DNA from 2 places in the Streptomyces sp. NPDC055013 genome. Region 1 is predicted to be linked to the other one. Evidence: riboswitches for the same ligand, from Rfam matches in the RefSeq annotation. Region 1 holds a riboswitch; the other holds the start of a gene.
The links. Region 1 has a riboswitch for S-adenosylmethionine ahead of thrC (threonine synthase). Riboswitches for the same ligand answer to the same signal wherever they lie in the genome.

Region 1 (10,743 bases):
GGCGATCATGTCGACGTACTCGCCGGTCGCGGCGTTCAGACCGTGGCCGACGGCCAGGTTGCGCACCTTCTCGACGACGACGCCGCCCTCGAGACCACCGTTGACGGCGATCTGCTTCAGCGGGGCCTCCAGCGCGAGCTTCACGGCGTTGGCGCCGGTCGCCTCGTCGCCGTCCAGCTCCAGCTTCTCGAAGACCGCGGAGGCCTGGAGCAGGGCCACGCCACCACCGGCGACGATGCCCTCCTCGACGGCCGCCTTGGCGTTGCGCACGGCGTCCTCGATGCGGTGCTTGCGCTCCTTGAGCTCCACCTCGGTGGCGGCACCGGCCTTGATGACCGCGACACCGCCGGCGAGCTTCGCCAGGCGCTCCTGCAGCTTCTCGCGGTCGTAGTCCGAGTCGCTGTTCTCGATCTCGGCGCGGATCTGGTTGACGCGGCCCGCGACCTGCTCGGAGGAGCCGGCACCGTCGACGATGGTGGTCTCGTCCTTGGTGATGACGACCTTGCGGGCCTTGCCCAGGAGGTCCAGGGAGGTGTTCTCGAGCTTGAGACCGACCTCCTCGGAGATGACCTCGCCACCGGTGAGGATGGCGATGTCGTTCAGCATCGCCTTGCGGCGGTCACCGAAGCCCGGGGCCTTGACGGCGACGGACTTGAAGGTGCCGCGGATCTTGTTGACGACCAGGGTCGACAGGGCCTCGCCCTCGACGTCCTCGGCGATGATCAGCAGCGGCTTGCCCGACTGCATGACCTTCTCCAGGAGCGGGAGCAGGTCCTTGACGGAGCCGATCTTGGAGTTGGCGATCAGGATGTACGGGTCGTCGAGCGACGCCTCCATCCGCTCCATGTCGGTGGCGAAGTACGCCGAGATGTAGCCCTTGTCGAAGCGCATACCCTCGGTGAGCTCCAGCTCCAGACCGAAGGTCTGGGACTCCTCGACGGTGATGACGCCTTCCTTGCCGACCTTGTCCATCGCCTCGGCGATGAGCTCGCCGATCTGGGTGTCGGCGGCGGAGATGGAGGCCGTGGAGGCGATCTGCTCCTTGGTCTCGACGTCCTTCGCCTGCTCCAGCAGGGCGGCGGAGACGGCCTCGACGGCGCGCTCGATGCCGCGCTTGAGGGCCATCGGGTTGGCGCCGGCGGCTACGTTGCGCAGGCCTTCCTTGACGAGGGCCTGGGCGAGAACGGTCGCCGTGGTCGTACCGTCACCGGCGACGTCGTCCGTCTTCTTGGCGACTTCCTTGACCAGCTCGGCGCCGATCTTCTCGTACGGGTCCTCGAGCTCGATCTCCTTGGCGATGGAGACACCATCGTTGGTGATCGTGGGGGCGCCCCACTTCTTCTCGAGGACGACGTTGCGACCCTTGGGGCCGAGCGTCACCTTGACGGCGTCCGCGAGCTGGTTCATGCCGCGCTCGAGGCCGCGCCGCGCCTCCTCGTCGAACGCGATGATCTTGGCCATGTGAAGTGGTCCCTCCAGGACTGGGGGTGATTCCTTCGGACCGCGCCCGCGCCCGCGACGGACGGCTCACATGCCTCGTGGTTCCTTGCCCCACCCGGCCTGCGGGCCTCACCGACCCGGTCCTTCTTTGTCACTCTCACCTTCAGAGTGCTAACGCCAATGATTAGCACTCGGGGTAGGCGAGTGCAAGCGGCTCTCGGGTATCGGGCGGCGCGCTCTGCGGTGCGCGAACAGGGGCGGCGGGGCCGGGGCCGGACCCGGGCAGGCCCCGGACAGGACCCGGACGGACCCGGACATGGCGAAGGGCCCGCACCCCGGGAGGTGCGAGCCCTTCGAAGAAGAACGTCGCTGCTGTTAGTCGACGCGTGCTTCAGCCGGTGGCCAGACGAACCATGTCCGCCTGCGGCCCCTTCTGGCCCTGCGAGATCTCGAAATCGACCCGCTGGCCTTCCTCCAGGGTGCGGTAACCGTCCATCTGGATCGCGCTGTAGTGGACGAAAACATCCGCACCACCGTCGACCGCGATGAAGCCGTACCCCTTCTCCGCGTTGAACCACTTGACGGTGCCCTGAGCCATGCCTAACTCCCCTATTACTGGCCCTTGCACAGATCCACACTTCGCGGATCCGGGTCAGACCTCACCCCCCATCGGTCGGGGGCGTGCGCCGGAACGCGTCGACCGCGGCTGAATGTATCTGCCCAACTGCCGTCTGCAACAGGTCAATCGGACGAGAAATCCGGGCACGACCGGTCGGGAATGTGGGGACAATTCCGCTGACTTCAGGTCAAGTCGGACCCGGCATACGGAAGAAAAGCCGCAAAAAACCCACACACTTTGGCTACTTCTTGTCGGGCTTGCGGCAGAAATCAAGGGCGGCCGACCAGTGGATCGGCGGCACGTTCCCCAACTGTACCTCGCTCAACCACACAGAATTGCCCCCTCCGCTTCTCTCACGGAGGGGGCAATTCGATGAACTCTTGGTAACCGGTGTTACCGATGGTAATGATCGGTCATTCGGTCAGCCTGTCAGCCACCCGCGACGGCCGGAATGATGGAGACGCCGGCACCGTCCGGAGTCGCGGTCTCCAGACCCTGCTCGAAACGGACGTCGTCGTCATTGACGTACACGTTGACGAACCGACGCAGCTTGCCCTGGTCGTCGAGAACCCGGGCGGCAATCCCGGTGTGGTTCTTCTCCAGGTCGGCGATGACCTCGCCGAGGTTGGCACCTTCGGCGGCGACCTCGGCCTGGCCACCCGTGTAGGTGCGCAGGATGGTGGGGATGCGGACGTTGACGCTCATACGGTGTGACCTCCGGTCAGTGTGCAAGTTCGGTGGGACGGGGCTTCTCAGACGAGACCGGCCTCGCGGAACGAGTCCAGGTTGGGACGAATCGTCGCAGTCAGCCCAGTACCGGCCACCGCGTCCAACGTCTTCAGCCCATCGCCGGTGTTGAGCACGACAGTCGTGAGGCTCGGGTCCAGCACACCGCTCTCGATCAGCTTCTTCGTGACACCCACGGTCACCCCGCCCGCGGTCTCCGCGAAGATGCCCTCCGTCCGGGCGAGGATCTTGATCGCGTCGACGACCTGCTCGTCCGTCACGTCCTCCACGAAACCACCCGTGCGGCGGGCGATGTCCAGGACGTACGGACCGTCGGCCGGGTTGCCGATCGCCAGCGACTTGGCGATGGTGTTCGGCTTCTGCGGCCGGACGACGTCGTGGCCCGCCTTGAACGCGGTCGACACCGGCGAGCACCCCTCGGCCTGCGCGCCGAAGATCTTGTACGGCTTGTCCTCGACGAGCCCGAGCTTGATCAGCTCCTGCAGACCCTTGTCGATCTTCGTGAGCTGCGAGCCGGAGGCGATCGGCACGACCAGCTGGTCCGGCAGCTGCCAGCCGAGCTGCTCGCAGATCTCGTACGCCAGGGTCTTGGAGCCCTCGGCGTAGTACGGCCGCAGGTTGACGTTGACGAAGCCCCAGCCCTCACCGGCCGGGTCGCCGATCAGCTCGGAGCAGAAACGGTTCACGTCGTCGTAGTTGCCCTCGATGCCGACGAGCTCGCCACCGTAGACCGCGGCCATGACGACCTTGCCCTGCTCCAGGTCGTGCGGGATGAACACGCAGGACCGGAAGCCGGCGCGGGCGGCGGCGGCACCCACCGCGCCGGCGAGGTTGCCGGTGGAGGAGCAGGAGAGGGTGGTGAAGTTGAAGGCGCGCGCAGCCTCGATCGCCTGGGCGACGACGCGGTCCTTGAAGGAGTGCGTCGGGTTGCCGGAGTCGTCCTTGACGAACAGCTTGCCGGCGTCGACGCCGAGCTCGTTCGCGAGGTTGTCGGCCTGGACGAGCTTGGTCCAGCCGGGGTTGATGTTCGGCTTGGTGGCCACGTCCGCGGGGACGGGCAGCAGGGGGGCGTAACGCCAGATGTTCGCGGGGCCCGCTTCGATGCGCTTGCGGAGCTCCTCGGTGTCGTAGGCCGAGAAGTCGTACGCGATCTCCAGCGGGCCGAAACACTCCTCGCACGCGAAGACCGGTCCGAGGGGTACCCGGTGACCGCACTCGCGGCAGGACAGCGCCGCGGCGGGACCAAGGTCTACGGTGGAGTCGGTGGTGCTTGCAACAGTCTGCACAGCCATGTGAGGCGAGGCCCTTTCTCCTCATCTTCCTCACGACGCATCTCGCCGTGAGACGGATTTGGCACCTTCCCTAGCCGGGAGCCTCGCGGAGACGATCGACAGTGATCGCCACGAGACCGGCTGGAGGGTTGCCGGGGCTTCATCGGGCCGTTTCCCTCTGCCCCTCTGGATGAGCTGTATTCGGTTGTCAACTATGGGCGACCTCGGACATGCGATGGTCACCCGCGTTGTTCAAGACTGTAACCGAAGGCCAGGACAGTTGAGATAGTCGTCCGAACCGCGAGATGGATCACACGATTACCTGCTGTGATCACGACAGTGAGGAGTCGCCGACTGTGCTGGAAGAAGTCGAGCGCTGGCTGAGCACCCGCTCCTGGTCCGCGACCGATCGCCCGCTCCACCACATACTCGCCGCCAAACAGCGTTCGGGCCAGTCGGTCTCCGTCGTGCTGCCCGCGCTGAACGAGGAGGAGACGGTCGGCGACATCGTCGCGATCATCCGTCACGACCTCATGCAACAGGTCCCGCTGGTCGACGAGATCGTCGTCGTCGACTCCGGGTCCACGGACCGCACCTCCGAGGTGGCCGCCGCGGCGGGCGCCACCGTGGTGCACCGGGACGCGATCCTCCCGCGCATCCCGGCCGCGCCCGGCAAGGGCGAGGTCCTGTGGCGCTCCCTGCTCGTCACGACCGGGGACATCGTCTGCTTCATCGACGCGGACCTGAAGGAGTTCTCCTCCGACTTCGTCTCCGGGATCGTCGGCCCGCTGCTCACCGACCCCGGGGTCGACCTGGTCAAGGGCATGTACGACCGTCCCCTCGGCGGGGCGGCCGGACAGGGCGGCCGGGTGACCGAGCTGATGGCGCGCCCGCTGCTGAACATGCACTGGCCGCAGCTGGCCGGTTTCGTGCAGCCGCTGGGCGGCGAGTACGCGGCCCGCCGCTCCCTGCTGGAACAGCTCCCGTTCCCCGTCGGGTACGGCGTGGAGCTGGGCATGCTGGTCGACGCCCTGCATCTGGTGGGCCTCGACGCGCTGGCGCAGGTGGACGTGGGCGTCCGCAAACACCGCCACCAGGACGGACAGGCCCTGGGCCGGATGTCCGCCGCGATCTACCGCACGGCCCAGCTGAGGCTGGCGCGCGGCCATCTCGTCCGGCCGGCGTTGACCCAGTTCGAGCGCGGCGAGGACGGGTTCGAGCCGCGCACGTACTCCGTGGACACCGAGGAGCGGCCGCCGATGGTGGAGATCGCCGAGTATGCGAAACGGAAGGTCGCATAAAGCCACGTACCGGGTCATACGCCGGGCAGGGCCGCTGATCGTATACGGACCGGCCACTGAGTGGAACCGCACGTTTGAGCGTTTCCGGGCCGGGCTAGGTTGAGGCGTATGGCTTCCACGCAGGGTGCTGCCAAGGTGCTGGTCGCGTCGAATCGCGGCCCGGTCTCGTACGAGGTGCGCGAGGACGGCTCGCTGCACTCCAAGAGGGGCGGTGGCGGACTCGTCTCCGGGCTGTCGGCGATCGGGCCGGACGCCGACGCCCTGTGGGTGTGCTCGGCGCTGTCCGACGGGGACCGGGAGGCGGTGCGGCGCGGCGTCGGCGAGGACGGCGTCCTGATGCTGGACGTCCCGGCCGACGTGCACGCGGACGCGTACAACGGCATCGCCAACTCGGTCCTCTGGTTCGTCCACCACATGCTCTACCAGACCCCGCTGGAGCCGGTCTTCGACGCGGAGTTCCGGCGCCAGTGGGAGTCGTACGAGACCTACAACCGTGCGTTCGCGCAGGCGCTGGCCGACCGGGCCGCGCCCGGGGCGGCGGTGCTGGTGCAGGACTACCACCTGTGCCTGGTGCCGGGGATGCTCCGGGAGCTGCGGCCGGATGTCCGGATCGGGCACTTCTCGCACACGCCGTGGGCGCCGCCGGAGTACTTCTCCATGCTTCCGGACGACATCCGCTCGCAGCTCGTATCGGGGATGCTGGGCGCCGACCGGCTGGGCTTCCTCACGTGGCGTTGGGCGCGGGCGTTCATGGCATGCGCCGAGGCCGTGGACCGCGAGCGGTTCTTCCCGTCGTGGCCGAGCGGTGCCCCGGCGTCCGTCCAGCACACGGCGACCGGGCGTCCCCCGTTGCGGACCACGTGGATCGGTGTGCACGGCCTGGGTGCCGACGCGGAGTTCCTGCGCGCCCGCTCCCACGAGGCCGATGTCGGGGAGCGGATCGCCGCGCTGCGTTCGGAGATCGGCACAGCGCCGGACGGGACCGCCCGCCGGACCGTCGTCCGCGTCGACCGGACCGAGCTGTCCAAGAACATCGTGCGCGGCCTGCTGGCGTACCGGCAGCTGCTCGACGACCACCCCGAGTGGCGCGAGCGGGTGGTCCACGTGGCGTTCGCCTACCCCTCCCGCCAGGACCTGGCGGTGTACCGGGACTACACGGCCGAGGTCCAGCGACTGGCGGACGAGATCAACTCCGCTTACGGCACGGCGACCTGGACCCCGATCGTCCTCCACGTCAAGGACGACTTCGCCCGCTCCCTGGCCGCGTACCGCCTGGCCGACGTGGCTCTCGTCAACCCCATCCGGGACGGCATGAACCTCGTCGCCAAGGAGGTGCCGGTCGTCTCCGACGAGGGCTGCGTCCTCGTCCTGTCCCGCGAGGCGGGCGCCTTCGCGGAACTGGGCGAGGACGCGATCGCCGTCAACCCCTACGACGTGATCGGCACGGCGCGGGCTCTGCACGAGGCGCTGTCCATGGGTCCGGAGGAGCGGGCGGAACGCTCGAAACGGCTGGCGGAAGCGGCGACGGCACTGCCGCCTGCGCAGTGGTTCCTGGAGCAGTTGGGGGCGTTGGAGGACGGGGAGGCGGGGGCGGCCGCCCGGGGGGAGTGAGCGGCGGAGCCGGATTCGCCCGGTTCAGGTTGCCTGGTTCAGGTTGCTTACCGGCGATCGTCGGCCGCGGCTAGCTCACGGCGTCTGCCTGCGGCATCGGTACGTGGCGGCGATCGCCCGGTTCAGGCCGCCCGCACGGCGATCACTTGAACCAGGCCGCCTGACCGCGAACGCTCACACCAGTCGGCCTCACGGCGACCACCTGCCACAGCCCGCCTGACCACGACCGGCTGCAGCGGCTTACCTCGCCCCGGCACGGACGACTAGCGGCAGCAGCCTCCACGACGCGATCGCCCCGTTCACGCCGCCCGCACGGCGATCACTCGGATCAGGCCGCCTGACCACGACCGACTGCGGCAGCGTGCCTCGCGGTGGCCCTCTGGGTCAGGTTGCCTGCGTGGCGATCGCCTGGAGGAGTCGTACGACGCCCTCCGGGCCTTCGACCACGACGTCCGCCCTCTCCGAGAGTTCGGTGACCTCCTCGCTGCCGCTGCAGACCAGGAGGCCGGGGGTGCCGTCGGAGCGGAGTTTGCCGACGGCGGCGTAGGCGGGGAGGTCGCCGAGGTCGTCGCCGGCGTAGAGGACGGACTCGGCGCCGAGTTCGCGGACGTATTCGCTCAGCGCGACGCCCTTGTCCATGCCGGGTGGGCGGAGTTCGAGGACCATGCGCCCCGGTTCGACGATGAGGCCGTTGCGGGTGGCGAGGTCGGTGAGCGGGGCTCGGAGGGCGTCGAAGGTGCCCTGGGGGTCGGGCGCGCGGCGCGTGTGCACGGCCAGGGCGTGTCCCTTGTCCTCGATCCAGGTGCCCTGCGCCGCGGATTCGAGAAGGTCCGGCAGGGCGGCGCGGACTGCTGCGACGCCGGGGTGGGGATCGGGGGCGGTGACCTCGCCGCTGACGGCATCCCAGCGTTCGGCTCCGTAGTGGCCCAGCACGACGAGGTGCTCCAGGCCCGGGGTGTCGGCGAAACCGCCGTACTTCACGGCGACCTCGGCCGGGCGGCCGGTGATCACCGCGACGGCGGCGACCTTGGGCGCGAGTGCGGCCAGGGCGGGGATGGCGTCGGGGTGGGCTCGGGCCTTCTCGGGGTCCGGGACGATCGGGGCGAGGGTGCCGTCGAAGTCCAGCGCGATGAGTGAGTGCGCCGGGTGGGTGAGGATGGCGGCCAGGCCGTCGCGGCCGGGCTGCGTCGTGGGGGTCGGGAGATGATCCTTGTGACTGCCCATGGGGCGACCTTATCCGGGAACGGGGGCGGGCCGGGGAGGGGCTGAATTTCCAGCGCCGGTCCAGGCAATCCAGCCCGTCCGGCGTTTGAGGACGAGGCCGTTCAGGCCGAAGCGGGGGTCTGGGGGCGGCAGCCCCCAGTGACGGGACAGGTAGGGGCGGCGGAGGCAAAACCCCCTGCCGCACCGCCGCGCGTCACCGCTCCCCCCGCCGCCCCTCCCGAACCCGCCGCAACCGATTCACCGTCACCGGATCGTGCGCCAGCGCCCGCGGATCATCCAACAGCGCGTTCAGCAGCTGGTAATACCGCACCGGAGCCAGCCCCAGCCCCTCCCGTATCGCCCGTTCCTTGGCCCCGGGCCCCGAGAACCCCCGCCGCTCCAGCGCGAGAATCGCCCGCTCACGCTCGGCGAGATCGGCGGCCTCGGGCTGCTCCTGGTCCATGTGCCGCACCGTAGCCCACCCCACTGACAGCCGAACCGGCAGCGAACCGACAACCGAACCGGCCGGAAGCTACTCCGCGCTCTCCGCCCGAGTGGCCCCTGACTGCAGCTGCCCCAGAATCGCCGACGGGCTCCCCCCGGACGTCACCGTCCTGCCGATGCTCTTCTTGACGTCCGCGCTCACCGCGGCCCAGGACGTCCGGCCCACCGGATAGAGCTCGGAGAGCGGGAGCTGGTCGAGGAAGGGCTTGAGGGCGGCGTCCTGGTCGGCCCCGGCCATCACCGTGGAGGCGGAGTTGGTGACGGGAAGCAGGTTGTACTCCCGGGAGAAGTCCAGGACGTTCTGCTTGCCGTAGGCGAAGTCGAGGAACTCCCCCACCTGCTCGGCATGCCCGTTCTGCTTGAAGGCCATCATCCAGTCGGCCACACCCATGGAGACCTTGGTCGGCCCCTCCAGCCCGGGCATCGGCACCATGCCGAACTTCACGCCCTTCTTCTCGGCCATCTGCATCAGCGAGGGATGCCCGTTGAGCATGCCGACATCCCCCGCGGCGAAGGCGGAGAACGCGTCGGCCCGGTTGAGCTCCCCGGGCGGGACGGGCCCCGTGAGCCCCTTGCCGACCAGGTTGTTCTTGAGCCAGTTGAAGGTGGAGACGTTCTCCGCGGAGTCGATGCTGTACGTACCGGTCTCCGCGTCGGTGTACCCGCCCCCGCCGCTGAGCAGCCACTGCATGGTCTCGGCCTGTGCCTCCTCGGCACCGAGCGGCAGCGCGTACGGGTACTTCACGCCCTCCGCCTTGAGCGCCTCGGCGTCGGCGGCCAGCTCCTTCCAGGATGTCGGCGGAGTGAGGCCGGCGTCCTCGAAGAGGGACTTGTTGTAGAAGAGCAGACGCGTGGAGGAGGCGAACGGGATGCCGTACTGGACGCCGTTCACCTGCCCCGCGTCCGCGAGCTGCGAGACGAAGTCGGCCTGGACGGGGATGGAGAGCAGTTCGTCGGCCTCGTAGAGAAGGCCCTTCGCGGCGTAGTCGGCGTACGCGCCGATCTGCGCGATGTCCGGCGCGTCCCCGGCGTCGACCATCTCCTTGACCTTGGCGTCGACGTCGTTCCAGGAGTACACGGTGACGTCGATCTGCACGCCCTCGTGCTGCTCCTCGTACTCCTTGACGAGCCTGTCCCAGTACTTCTGGGAACTGTTCGCCGCACTGTCGCCGTAGTCCGCGGCGACCAGCTTCAGCGTCACCTCGTCCGAACCACCGGTCAGCCCACAGCCGCCCAGAACCGCCGACAGGCCCAGCGCGGACACCGCCGCGATCGTTCCCGTACGTCTACGCCGCTGCACGCAAAACCGCCCCACACCCATATTCGAAACTTTCGAAACGTCATACATATTGCCCCCATAAGGTCTACACCACGTAAGTGGACTAGACCTCTCGCGGGTATGCAAGACACACTGTTCCCGTGAGACACGTCATCGCCCTCGATGTGGGCGGCACCGGGATGAAGGCCGCCCTGGCGGCAGCGAGCGGTGAGCTGCTCCACCAGGCCCGCCGCCCGACCGGGCGCGAGCGCGGGCCGGACGCGGTCGTCGAGGGCATCCTCGACTTCGCCGGCGAGCTGCGCGCGTACGGCGAAGAGCGCTTCGGCGAGCCCGCGGCCGCCGTCGGCATCGCCGTCCCCGGCATCGTCGACGAGGAGCAGGGCGTCGCCGCCTACTCGGCCAACCTGGGCTGGCGGGACGTACCCCTGCGAATGCTGCTCGCCGACCGGCTCGGCGGCGTGCCCGTCGCCCTCGGTCACGACGTGCGCAGCGGCGGTCTCGCGGAGGGCCGGATCGGCGCGGGCAAGGGCGCCGACCGTTTCCTGTTCGTGCCGCTCGGCACCGGGATAGCCGGCGCCATCGGCATCGACGGCCGGGTGGAGGCCGGTGCGCACGGCTTCGCGGGCGAGATCGGCCACATCGTCGTACGGCCGGACGGAGCGCCGTGTCCCTGCGGGCAGCGCGGCTGCCTGGAGCGGTTCGCGTCCGCGGCGGCGGTGAGCGAGGCGTGGGCCGCCGCGTGCGGGGACCCGGAGGCGGACGCGGCGG
Region 2 (10,743 bases), on a different contig from region 1:
ACTGGGCAAGGAGTACTTCGTACGCATGCGCGGCACGAGCATCGGCATAGCCGAAGGCTCCTCGGAGTCCTACGACCTACCGGTCTACTACGCCACCCGTGTGACCTGGAGCGGCGAATACGTCCACGCCGCCCCCTGGTCGGTCGGCTCCCAGGGCTACGCCAACGTCAGCCACGGCTGCACCGGCATGAGCACCGCCAACGCCGAGTGGTTCTTCGACAACGTCCGCGAGGGCGACATCGTCAAGGTCATCAACTCGTACGGCAACACCATGGAACCGTTCGGGAACGGCTTCGGCGACTGGAACCTGGAGTGGCAGAACTGGCGCAACGGCAGCGCGCTGGTGGGCGGCACCCCTGATGGTCCAAGCCCCGCCGAGAGGGCCAGGCTGAGGCCGCAGAGCGTCTGAATCGCCCTCCTGGGCCGCGCCCCTCAGGGGCGCGGGGAACTGCGCGACCAGCCACATGGGGCCCGCAGTCGCCCGCGTGGGCGCACCCCGACCTCTCAGGCGCTCGCAAGCCTCTTCGTGCGCAACAGGGAAGCCAAGGCCGCCGCGAACTCCACCGGCTCCACAGGCAGCGTCACAGCCGCCTCGGCCCGGCTCCACGTGGCGAGCCACGCGTCCTGCGGCCGCCCGATCAGCAGCAGCACCGGCGGGCAGTTGAACACCTCGTCCTTGATCTGGCGGCAGACCCCCATGCCCCCCATGGGCACGGCCTCACCGTCCAGCACACAGACGTCGATGCCCCCCTTGTCCAGCTCACGCACCACCGCCTCCGGCGTCGCGCACTCCACGAACTGCACCACAGGTACGTCCGGAGCGGGCCGGCGCCCGGTGGCCAACCTCACCTGCTCGCGGGTGGTGGAGTCGTCGCTGTAGACCAGCACCGTGGCGGTCGGCTGCATTCTTCCTCCGTGACGTCAGCGTCGTAAGGACAGGCCCGTTGGGCCGGATGCTACTCCCTTGAACACCACGTCAACACCGGTACGGACGGCGAAGACACTCCGAACGGCACCCCCCGGAGTGAGGGCGGGATAAGCGACCGACATAATGTCGGTCGTGGCGACAGCAACGACAGTAGACAAGGGTCACGCGCACCCGTCGGTCAACCGACCGAACCTCACCAGCGTCGGAACCATCATCTGGTTGAGTTCCGAGCTGATGTTCTTCGCGGCCCTCTTCGCGATGTACTTCACCCTGCGATCGGTGACCGGTCCGGACTTCTGGCATGAGAAGGCCGACGCCCTGAACTTCCCGTTCTCGGCGACGAACACCACGATCCTGGTGCTTTCCTCCCTCACCTGCCAGCTCGGCGTCTTCGCCGCCGAGCGCGGTGACGTGAAGAAGCTCCGGGGCTGGTTCATCGTCACCTTCATCATGGGTGCGATCTTCATCGGCGGTCAGGTGTACGAGTACACCGAGCTGGTCAAGCACGAGGGCCTCTCGCTCTCGTCCGACCCGTACGGCTCGGTCTTCTACCTGACCACCGGTTTCCACGGCCTGCACGTGACGGGCGGTCTGATCGCCTTCCTGCTGGTCCTCGGCCGCACCTACGCGGCCAAGAGGTTCACGCACGAGCAGGCGACCGCCGCGATCGTCGTGTCCTACTACTGGCACTTCGTCGATGTCGTCTGGATCGGCCTTTTCGCCACGATCTACATGATCAAGTAGCCGGGCCCGATCCCGCGCGCGTTCAACGAACGCACCTGACAGAAGCATCGACGCAGAAGATCCTGACACCGGGGTAATCCGTGAAAAAGCTCTCCGCACGACGACGCCATCCGCTGGCGGCGGTCGTCGTCCTACTCCTCGCGCTGGCGTGCACGGGAGGGGTGTACGCCGTGTTCGCGCCCGCGGGCAAGGCACAGGCCGAGGAAACCGCCCAGTCCCTCACCATCGAGGAGGGCAAGAAGCTCTACGCCGTCGGCTGCGCCAGCTGCCACGGAACCGGCGGTCAGGGCACCTCCGACGGTCCGAGCCTGGTGGGTGTCGGCGCCGCTGCCGTCGACTTCCAGGTCTCGACGGGCCGTATGCCGGCCGCCACCTCCCAGGGCGCCCAGGTCCCGGCGAAGAAGAACATCTACTCGCAGGCCGAGATCGACCAGCTCGCGGCGTACATCGCCTCGCTGGGCGCCGGTCCGACGGTCCCGACCGAGGAGCAGTACGGCCCCGAGGGCGCGGACATCGCCAAGGGCGGCGAACTCTTCCGCAACAACTGCGCCCAGTGCCACAATTTCACCGGCAAGGGCGGCGCGCTGACGAAGGGCAAGTACGCCCCGAGCCTTGAGGGTGTCGACCCGAAGCACATCTACGAGGCCATGCAGACCGGCCCGCAGAACATGCCGTCGTTCCCCGACACCACGCTGTCGGAGCAGAACAAGAAGGACATCATCGCGTACCTGCACGCGGTCAACAGCGACGAGACGGTCAACCCGGGTGGTCTGGAGCTGGGCGGCCTCGGGCCGGTCAGCGAGGGCCTCTTCGCCTGGATCTTCGGGCTCGGTGCACTGATCGCGGTCGCCGTCTGGGTCGCCGCTCGGACCGCAAAGGCCAAGAAGTCATGAGTAGCCAAGACATTCCAGAAGAGAACCTGCCCGCTGAGCAGGACGCCCACGTCGCGGTAGCGGACGAGAAGAACCCCTTCGCCGACCCCGGCCTGCCGCCCCACGAACACCGGATCCAGGACATCGACGAGCGGGCCGCCCGGCGGTCCGAGCGCACGGTGGCCATGCTGTTCACGTTGTCGATGCTGGCCACGGTCGGCTTCATCGCCTCGTACGTCGCGATCCCGCACGACAAGTCGGTCTTCGTCTTCCCGATCGGTCACCTCAACGCGCTGAACTTCGCGCTGGGTCTGACCCTCGGCGCGGCGCTGTTCTGCATCGGCGCGGGCGCGGTCCACTGGGCCCGCACCCTGATGTCCGACGTGGAGGTCGCCGACGAGCGGCACCCGATCGCCGCGGAGCCCGAGGTCAAGGCCAAGGTCATGGCCGACTTCAAGCAGGGCGCCAAGGAGTCCGCGCTGGGTCGCCGCAAGCTGATCCGCAACACGATGTTCGGAGCGCTGGCCCTGTTCCCGCTCTCCGGCGTCGTGCTGCTGCGTGACCTCGGCCCGCTGCCCGGGACCAAGCTGCGCCACACGCTGTGGTCCAAGGGCAAGCTGCTCGTCAACATGAACACCAACGAGCCGCTGCGTCCCTCGGACGTCGCGGTCGGCTCCCTCACCTTCGCCAAGCCGGAGGGCCTGGAGGAGCACGACCACGACTTCCAGAACGAGATCGCCAAGGCTGCCCTGATGATCGTCCGGATCCAGCCCGACGACATCAAGGACAAGCAAGAGCTCGACTGGTCCTACCAGGGCATCGTCGCGTACTCGAAGATCTGCACCCACGTCGGTTGCCCGATCTCCCTGTACGAGCAGCAGACGCACCACGTGCTCTGCCCCTGCCACCAGTCCACCTTCGACCTCGCCGACGGTGCCCGAGTGATCTTCGGCCCGGCCGGGCACGCCCTGCCGCAGCTGCGCATCGGCGTGAACGACGAGGGCTACCTCGAGGCGCTCGGCGACTTCGACGAGCCCGTCGGTCCTGCATTCTGGGAGCGCGGATGAGCACGACAGAGACCACGGAGTCCCGCTCGCGCGGGAAGGCACCGGCCGGCGAGCGCGTCGCCGACTGGGCCGACGGCCGGCTGGGGATCTACTCCCTCGCCAAGGCCAACATGCGCAAGATCTTCCCCGACCACTGGTCGTTCATGTTGGGTGAGGTCTGCCTCTACAGCTTCATCATCATCATCCTCACGGGTGTGTATCTGACGCTGTTCTTCCAGCCCTCGATGGCCGAGGTGGAGTACCACGGCAGCTACGTCCCGCTCCAGGGACAGCTGATGAGCCAGGCGTTCAGTTCCACGCTGGAGATCTCCTTCGACGTGCGCGGTGGTCTGCTCATCCGGCAGATCCACCACTGGGCCGCGCTGATCTTCCTGGCCGGCATGTTCGTGCACATGATGCGCGTGTTCTTCACGGGCGCGTACCGCAAGCCGCGTGAGATCAACTGGCTGTTCGGCTTCCTGCTGTTCGTCCTGGGCATGTTCACCGGTTTCACCGGCTACTCGCTCCCCGACGACCTGCTCTCCGGCACCGGTGTCCGCTTCACCGAGGGCGCGATCCTGTCCATGCCGATCGTCGGCACGTACATCTCGTTCTTCCTCTTCGGCGGCGAGTTCCCGGGCACCGACTTCGTGGCCCGCTTCTACTCGATCCACATCCTGCTGCTGCCGGGCATCATGCTCGGCCTGGTGGTCGGCCACCTGATCCTGGTCTTCTACCACAAGCACACGCAGTTCGCGGGCCCCGGAAAGAGCAACAAGAACGTCGTCGGCATGCCGCTGCTGCCGGTCTACATGGCCAAGGCCGGAGGCTTCTTCTTCCTGGTCTTCGGCGTCATCGCGGTCATCGCGGCGGTCGCGCAGATCAACCCGATCTGGGCCATCGGTCCCTACCGTCCGGACATGGTGTCCACCGGCGCCCAGCCCGACTGGTACATGGGCTTCGCCGAGGGTCTGGTCCGGTACATGCCGGGCTGGGAGGTCAACTTCTGGGGTCACACCCTCGTCCTGGGTGTGTTCATCCCGCTGGTGCTCTTCGGCCTGGTGCTGATGGCGATCGCGCTCTACCCGTTCATCGAGTCCTGGGTCACCGGCGACAAGCGCGAGCACCACATCCTGGACCGTCCGCGCAACGCCCCGACGCGCACCGCGTTCGGCGTCGCCTGGGTCACGGTGTACATGATCGGCCTGGTCGGCGGTGGCAACGACCTGTGGGCCACCCACTTCCACCTGTCGATCAACGCGGTCACCTGGTTCGTCCGGATCGGCTTCTTCGTCGGACCGGTCCTCGCGTTCATCGTCACCAAGCGGATCTGCCTCGGCCTGCAGCGCCGGGACAAGGACAAGGTGCTGCACGGCCGCGAGTCGGGCATCATCAAGCGCCTGCCGCACGGTGAGTTCATCGAGGTGCACGAGCCGCTCAGCCAGGACGCGCTGCACACCCTCACCGCGCACGAGCAGTACAAGCCGCTCGAGATCGGCCCGACGGTCGACGAGAACGGCGTCGAGCGCAAGGTGAAGGGCTCCGAGAAGCTGCGCGCCAAGCTCAGCAAGTCGTACTTCGGCGAGGACGGCCAGATCCCCAAGCCGACCGTCGAGGAGTACAAGGAGATCACGAGCGGCCACGGCCACCACTGACGCTGCGCCAGCTACGCCACGGTTGAGGGCCCCGTCCGGTTGTCCGGACGGGGCCTTCGGCCGTGTACGGGCCCGTCCGGGGTTCGGACGGGGCCCTTCTTCGGGTCTGCGGGCTGGATAGGGTGGACCCGTTGAGACTCACGTCCCGCAGTGCGGGACACCACAACCGACCCAGGAGCGGCTTATGAGCGCTGTGACCCCCGCTGGAGGCGACACCGCGGCGGGCCGTTCCTGGCCCGAGGTACTGAGTGCCCTGCTCGGCGGACAGGACCTGAGCGCCGGCGACACGGCATGGGCGATGGACCGCTTTATGAGCGGCGAGGCCTCGGACGCCCAGATCGCCGGCTTCATGGTGGCCCTGAGAGCCAAGGGCGAGACCGTCGAGGAGATCAACGGTCTCGTCGAGGCGATGTACGCCCACGCGCAGCCCCTGGACATCCCCGGACCGGCCGTCGACATCGTCGGCACGGGCGGGGACCGGGCCAAGACGGTGAACATCTCGACGATGTCCGCCATCGTGATCGCTGGTGCCGGCGCGAAGGTCGTCAAGCACGGCAACCGGGCGTCGTCCTCGGCGAGCGGCTCGTCCGACGTGCTGGAGAAGCTCGGCATCAACCTGGACCTGTCGCCCCAGGGCGTGGCCCGGGTGGTGGACGAGGCCGGGATCACCTTCTGCTTCGCGGCCAAGTTCCACCCCTCGATGCGGTTCGTCGGTGGCGTACGACGGGACCTCGGGATTCCGACCTCGTTCAACCTCCTCGGCCCGCTCACCAACCCCGCCCGGGTCACCGCCTCGGCCGTGGGCTGCTTCGACACCCGGATGGCGGGGCTGATCGCCGGCGTCCTGGCCGAGCGCGGCTCGTCCGCGCTGGTGTTCCGGGGCGACGACGGCCTCGACGAGCTGACGACGACCGCCACCTCGCGGGTGTGGGTGGTGCGCGACGGCAAGGTGACCGAGGAGGCCTTCGACCCCCGTGACGTGGGCCTCGAGCTGGTGCCCGTGGAGGCGCTGCGGGGCGCGGACGCGTCGTACAACGCGGAGGTCGCCCGGCGGCTGCTGGACGGCGAGCCGGGGCCGGTGCGGGACGCCGTACTGCTCAACTCGGCGGCGGCGCTGGTGGCGTTGGAGCAGACGGGCGCCCCGCTCGCCGAGCAGATCCGGCTCGGGATGGCGAAGGCGGCCCGGTCGATCGACTCGGGGGCGGCCAAGCGGACGCTGGAGCGCTGGGTGGCGGCCAGCAACACCTGAGTCGCGCACGATGTGACGCAGGGCGCAGTCCGGATCCTGGACTGCGCCTTGCGAGCCGAAGATCGTGTGGCAGGATATTGGACCAGGTCATGAGTGACAGTCATGAGGCCCCGGCCGACTGTCCGGCAACCCTCCGTCCGTGGCGGGGTGCCCCGGGTGAAGACCAGGTCGTAGGCAGCGAGGTCTACGGCAAGCGCGGGCCCCTCTCGAAACCAGGGGTCCTGGTCGTTCGAGGGAGTCTTCCGTGAGCAAGCGAATGCGATAGGGCCGCAGAGCCCCGCCTCCGCAGACCCTTTTCTCTTTCTCGCATGCCGCTCAACCGGCATGCCCCTCACGGGAGTTCGCCATGTCTGTCTCCACCGCTGCCGCCGACCAGTCCGTTTGTGCCTCCCTGCCCGTTCTGGGTCGTGATGTCACCGTCCCGCTCGTCACCGGCGGCGAGGTGACCTACGCGGCGCTCGACTACGCCGCCAGCGCCCCCGCCCTCCAGCGCGTCTGGGACGACGTCGCCGCCTACGCGCCGTACTACGGCAGCGTCCACCGCGGGGCCGGCTACCTCTCGCAGCTCTCCACCGACCTGTTCGAGAACGCCCGCAGGACGGTCACCGAGTTCCTCGACTGCCGCCCCGACGACCAGCTGATCTTCACCCGGTCCACCACCGACTCGCTGAACCTCCTCGCCGCCGCCCTGCCGGCCGACTGCCAGGTCTTCGTCTTCGAGACCGAGCACCACGCCTCCCTGCTGCCGTGGCGCGACGCCCGCGTCACCTACCTCAACGCGCCCCGCACCCCCCGCCAGGCCGTCGAGACCCTGGAGCGCGCCCTCGCCGACCGCACTGTGTCGATTGAGGGGGGCCACGGCCCGGCCCTGGTCTGTGTCACCGGCGCCTCGAACGTCACGGGTGAGCTGTGGCCCGTACGGGAGCTCGCGGCCGCCGCCCACGCGCACGGCGCCCGCATCGTGCTCGACGCCGCCCAGCTGGCCCCGCACCACCCGGTGAGCGTGCGTGACCTGGACGTCGACTGGGTCGCCTTCTCCGGCCACAAGCTGTACGCCCCGTTCGGCTCCGGCGTCCTGGCCGGCCGCTCCGACTGGCTGCGCGCGGCGGAGCCGTACCTCGCGGGCGGCGGTGCCTCGCGGAAGGTGTCGCGGCGCGGGGACGGGGGCGTCGACGTGGAGTGGCACGACAGCGCCGCCCGCCACGAGGCCGGTTCGCCGAACGTCATCGGCGCCTACTCCATCGCCTCCGCCTGCAAGGCGCTGACGGAGGCCGGCTTCGACACGCTCGTCGCCCGTGAGCAGTACCTGATCGAGAAGGTCCGCGCGGGCCTCGCCGAGGTCCCCGAGGTCCGGGTCCTCTCCCTCTTCGGCGACGACGCCCCGCGCGTCGGCGTCATCTCCTTCGTCGTCGAGGGCTGGAACAGCTCCCACTTCGCCGCCGCCCTCTCCGCCGAGTACGGCATCGGGGTGCGGGACGGTCTGTTCTGCGCCCACCCCCTGGTCCGCACCCTGCTGGGCAGCGACCCGCAGACGCAGGGCGAGTGCGGGGCACCGGAGGCGGCGCCCGGCGAGAAGTCCCTGAACGCCATCCGGGTGAGCTTCGGGGCCGGCACGCCGGACGAGCACGTCGAGCGGTTCGTGAACGCCGTGCGGGAGCTCGTGACGGACGGCGCCCGGTGGAACTACCGCACGGAGGACGGGCGTTGCGTGCCGGACACCTCCGCGTGAGCCGGTAGCCGGGCGCCCAGCAGGATCATCCGCAGGGCGCGTTCGGTGGCGTCCGTGAGGAGTTCGGAGGCCCGCACCAGGGCCTCCGCCAGGGCCATCGGGGCCGGCAGGATGCCGCTGTACGCGTCCACGCCCGGCACGTCGTGCGCACCCTCGCCGAGCGTGCCCGCCAGCGCGAGCACCGGGCGGCCGTACAGCTTGGCCCGGCGGGCCACCTCGGCCGGGACCTTGCCGCGGGGCGTCTGGTGGTCCAGGGCGCCCTCCGCGGTGACGACCAGGTCGGCGCGGGCGAGGCGGGCGTCGAGGTCGAGGTGGTCGAGCAGCACGTCGAAGCGGGGGAGCAGCCTGGCGCCGAGGGCGGCGAGGCCCGCGCCCAGGCCGCCGGACGCTCCGGTGCCGGGGCCGTGGCGCAGGTCGGTGCCCACGGCCCCCAGGTCGCGGGTGAGGACGTCCGCCCAGTTCTCCAGGCCGGCCGACAGATGCTCGACCTGTGCGGGTGTCGCCCCCTTCTGCGGGCCGAAGACGCGGGCCACGCCGCGCTCGCCGCACAGCACGTTGTACGGGTTGCAGGCGACCAGCAGATCGACGTCCCGCAGGCGCGGGTCAAGGCCGGACGGGTCGATCCGGGCGAGCCGCGTCAACTCACGTCCGCCGCGGGGAAGTTCGAAGCCGTCGGCGTCCAGCAGCCGGGCACCGAGGGCCTGGAGGGCGCCGGCGCCCCCGTCGGACGTACCCGAATCGCCGCAGCCGACCAGAATGCGCCGTACGCCTGTGTCGAGCGCGGCGCGGATGAGCTCGCCGACGCCGTAGGTCGTCGTGGCGCCCGGGTCGCGCAGGGCGCGCGGGACGAGGGACAGCCCGGCCACCGCGGCCATCTCGACGACCGCGGTGTCCCGGGAGCCGAGCAGGGCGAAATGCGTGCCGAGCGGTTCGCCCACCGGTCCCGTGGCGGGCAGGGCGACGAGCCGCCCGCCGGTCGCGGCGGCCAGCGCGGTGGCGGTGCCCTCGCCGCCGTCCACGAGCGGGATCAGGTCGATCACGACGTCCGGCAGCACCCGTCGGACGCCGCCCGCGATGGCATCGGCGGCGGCCTGGGCGGACAGGGACTCCTTGAACCCACTGGGGGCTACTACGACTCGGGTCAGCATCGGATCTCCTCAACAGGTCGTCGAGGCTGCAACGCCCCGAGGGGAAGCGCACCTAGGGGCGCGGGGCTGTATCGATATGCGGCTCCGCCGCGGGGCGCGACCAGCCACAACGGCGCCGCATCCACCGGACGGCATGACGCGGCACTCACAGTGGAACGCCCAGCAGTGGCCACACCGCCACGGCGAACAGCAGGACGAGCGCGGCCGTCAGCGGAGCCAGCACCGAGGACAGCCGCAACAGGTCGCGCGGCGTGTAGGTAGGGGTCCCGGGAAGGTCGGAGAAGAGCGTGACCGGCTTGGCGGAGGCCGGGAGCGTGTGGCAGAAGCCCGCCGCCGCGGTGGACGCCAGCGCGGCGGCCACCGGGTTGACGCCGGCGCCGACGGCCGCCGCGACCACCAGCGGCACCAGCACCGACGAACGGGCCGAGCGGGACTGGAGGACCAGGTGGGCCGCCGTGCTGATCGCGATCACCACGGTCAGGAACAGCAGCGGGCTGACGCCCGTGGGCAACTCGGCCACCAGCCATTTCGCGGCCCCGGAGTCGGCGAGTGCCACACCCATCGCCATCGTCGCCGCCATGAACAGCAGCAGCGACCAGGGCACCGTCTTCAGCGCGTCCTTCAGGTGCACGGTGCCCAGGGCGGGCGAAGCCGCCACCACCGCGCCGATCAGCGCGACGACGGCCGGCGGAACCCGGTGCAGCGGCTCGCTGCACCACAGCATCACGACCGTGCCGAGCAGCAGCGCGCACCGCTTCTCGGCCTGCGACCAGGGGCCGGTGACCGGCTCGTCGCTGTGCTCCTGGATCTGCTCGGGGGTGATGCGCACGGGGCCCTTGCGGTCCGCGCGTCGAGTCGTCGTCAGGAGTACGGCCTCGGCGGCCAGATGGGACGACGCCACGGCCAGCGGCAGGCCGAGCAGCAGCCACTCGGTGAAGCCGATCCGTTCGCCGGTGGCCTGCCACAGCACCGAGACGGTGATCAGATGCGCGCCTGCGCCGATCAGGGTCGCCACCGCCGACAGCAGGATCACGGTCGGGAACAGCAGCGCCAGCATCACGACCAGCCGCCGCCGGTCGGTCAGCGCTTTGGCGAGCGCCAGGAACACCGGCAGCGCGAGGGCGGCCCGGCCGGACGTGGCCGGCACCGCGAACGCCGTCACGACCAGGGCGGCCGTGGTCAGGTGCACGAGCTGCCGTACGGTGCGCGCCCCGCCGACCAGGAACGCCGCCGCCCGTCCCGCGAGCCCCGTCCGGGTCACCGCGGCCGCCAGCACGAAGGCGCAGATCAGCAGCCATACGGTCGAGTCGCCGAGGGTGCCGAAGAGCGTGTCGCTGCTGATCACCCCGGTCACCGTGAGCGCGAGTCCGGC

Region 2: it holds a riboswitch for S-adenosylmethionine, as region 1 does, so the genes downstream of both, ACWGDB_RS12725 (aminotransferase class V-fold PLP-dependent enzyme) here and thrC (threonine synthase) in region 1, are expected to answer to the same signal.

Annotation. Positions count from the first base shown of each region.
Region 1 covers NZ_JBSGVW010000005.1:32,570-43,312, reverse strand. The annotation lists gene groL (chaperonin GroEL) at 1-1,461, opposite strand, end outside; gene ACWGDB_RS08245 (cold-shock protein) at 1,832-2,038, opposite strand; gene ACWGDB_RS08240 (MoaD/ThiS family protein) at 2,489-2,764, opposite strand; gene thrC (threonine synthase) at 2,812-4,098, opposite strand; SAM riboswitch class I at 4,117-4,274, opposite strand; gene ACWGDB_RS08230 (glucosyl-3-phosphoglycerate synthase) at 4,434-5,378, shown strand; gene ACWGDB_RS08225 (alpha,alpha-trehalose-phosphate synthase (UDP-forming)) at 5,487-6,989, shown strand; gene otsB (trehalose-phosphatase) at 7,374-8,213, opposite strand; gene ACWGDB_RS08215 (DUF3263 domain-containing protein) at 8,407-8,655, opposite strand; gene ACWGDB_RS08210 (ABC transporter substrate-binding protein) at 8,725-10,017, opposite strand; gene ACWGDB_RS08205 (ROK family protein) at 10,116-10,743, shown strand, end outside.
Region 2 covers NZ_JBSGVW010000008.1:33,060-43,802, reverse strand. The annotation lists gene ACWGDB_RS12760 (Ig-like domain-containing protein) at 1-409, shown strand, start outside; gene ACWGDB_RS12755 (response regulator) at 505-906, opposite strand; gene ctaE (aa3-type cytochrome oxidase subunit III) at 1,052-1,672, shown strand; gene qcrC (cytochrome bc1 complex diheme cytochrome c subunit) at 1,753-2,565, shown strand; gene qcrA (cytochrome bc1 complex Rieske iron-sulfur subunit) at 2,562-3,611, shown strand; gene qcrB (cytochrome bc1 complex cytochrome b subunit) at 3,608-5,245, shown strand; gene trpD (anthranilate phosphoribosyltransferase) at 5,430-6,494, shown strand; SAM riboswitch class IV at 6,580-6,696, shown strand; gene ACWGDB_RS12725 (aminotransferase class V-fold PLP-dependent enzyme) at 6,841-8,223, shown strand; gene ACWGDB_RS12720 (glycerate kinase) at 8,178-9,371, opposite strand; gene ACWGDB_RS12715 (SLC13 family permease) at 9,517-10,743, opposite strand, start outside.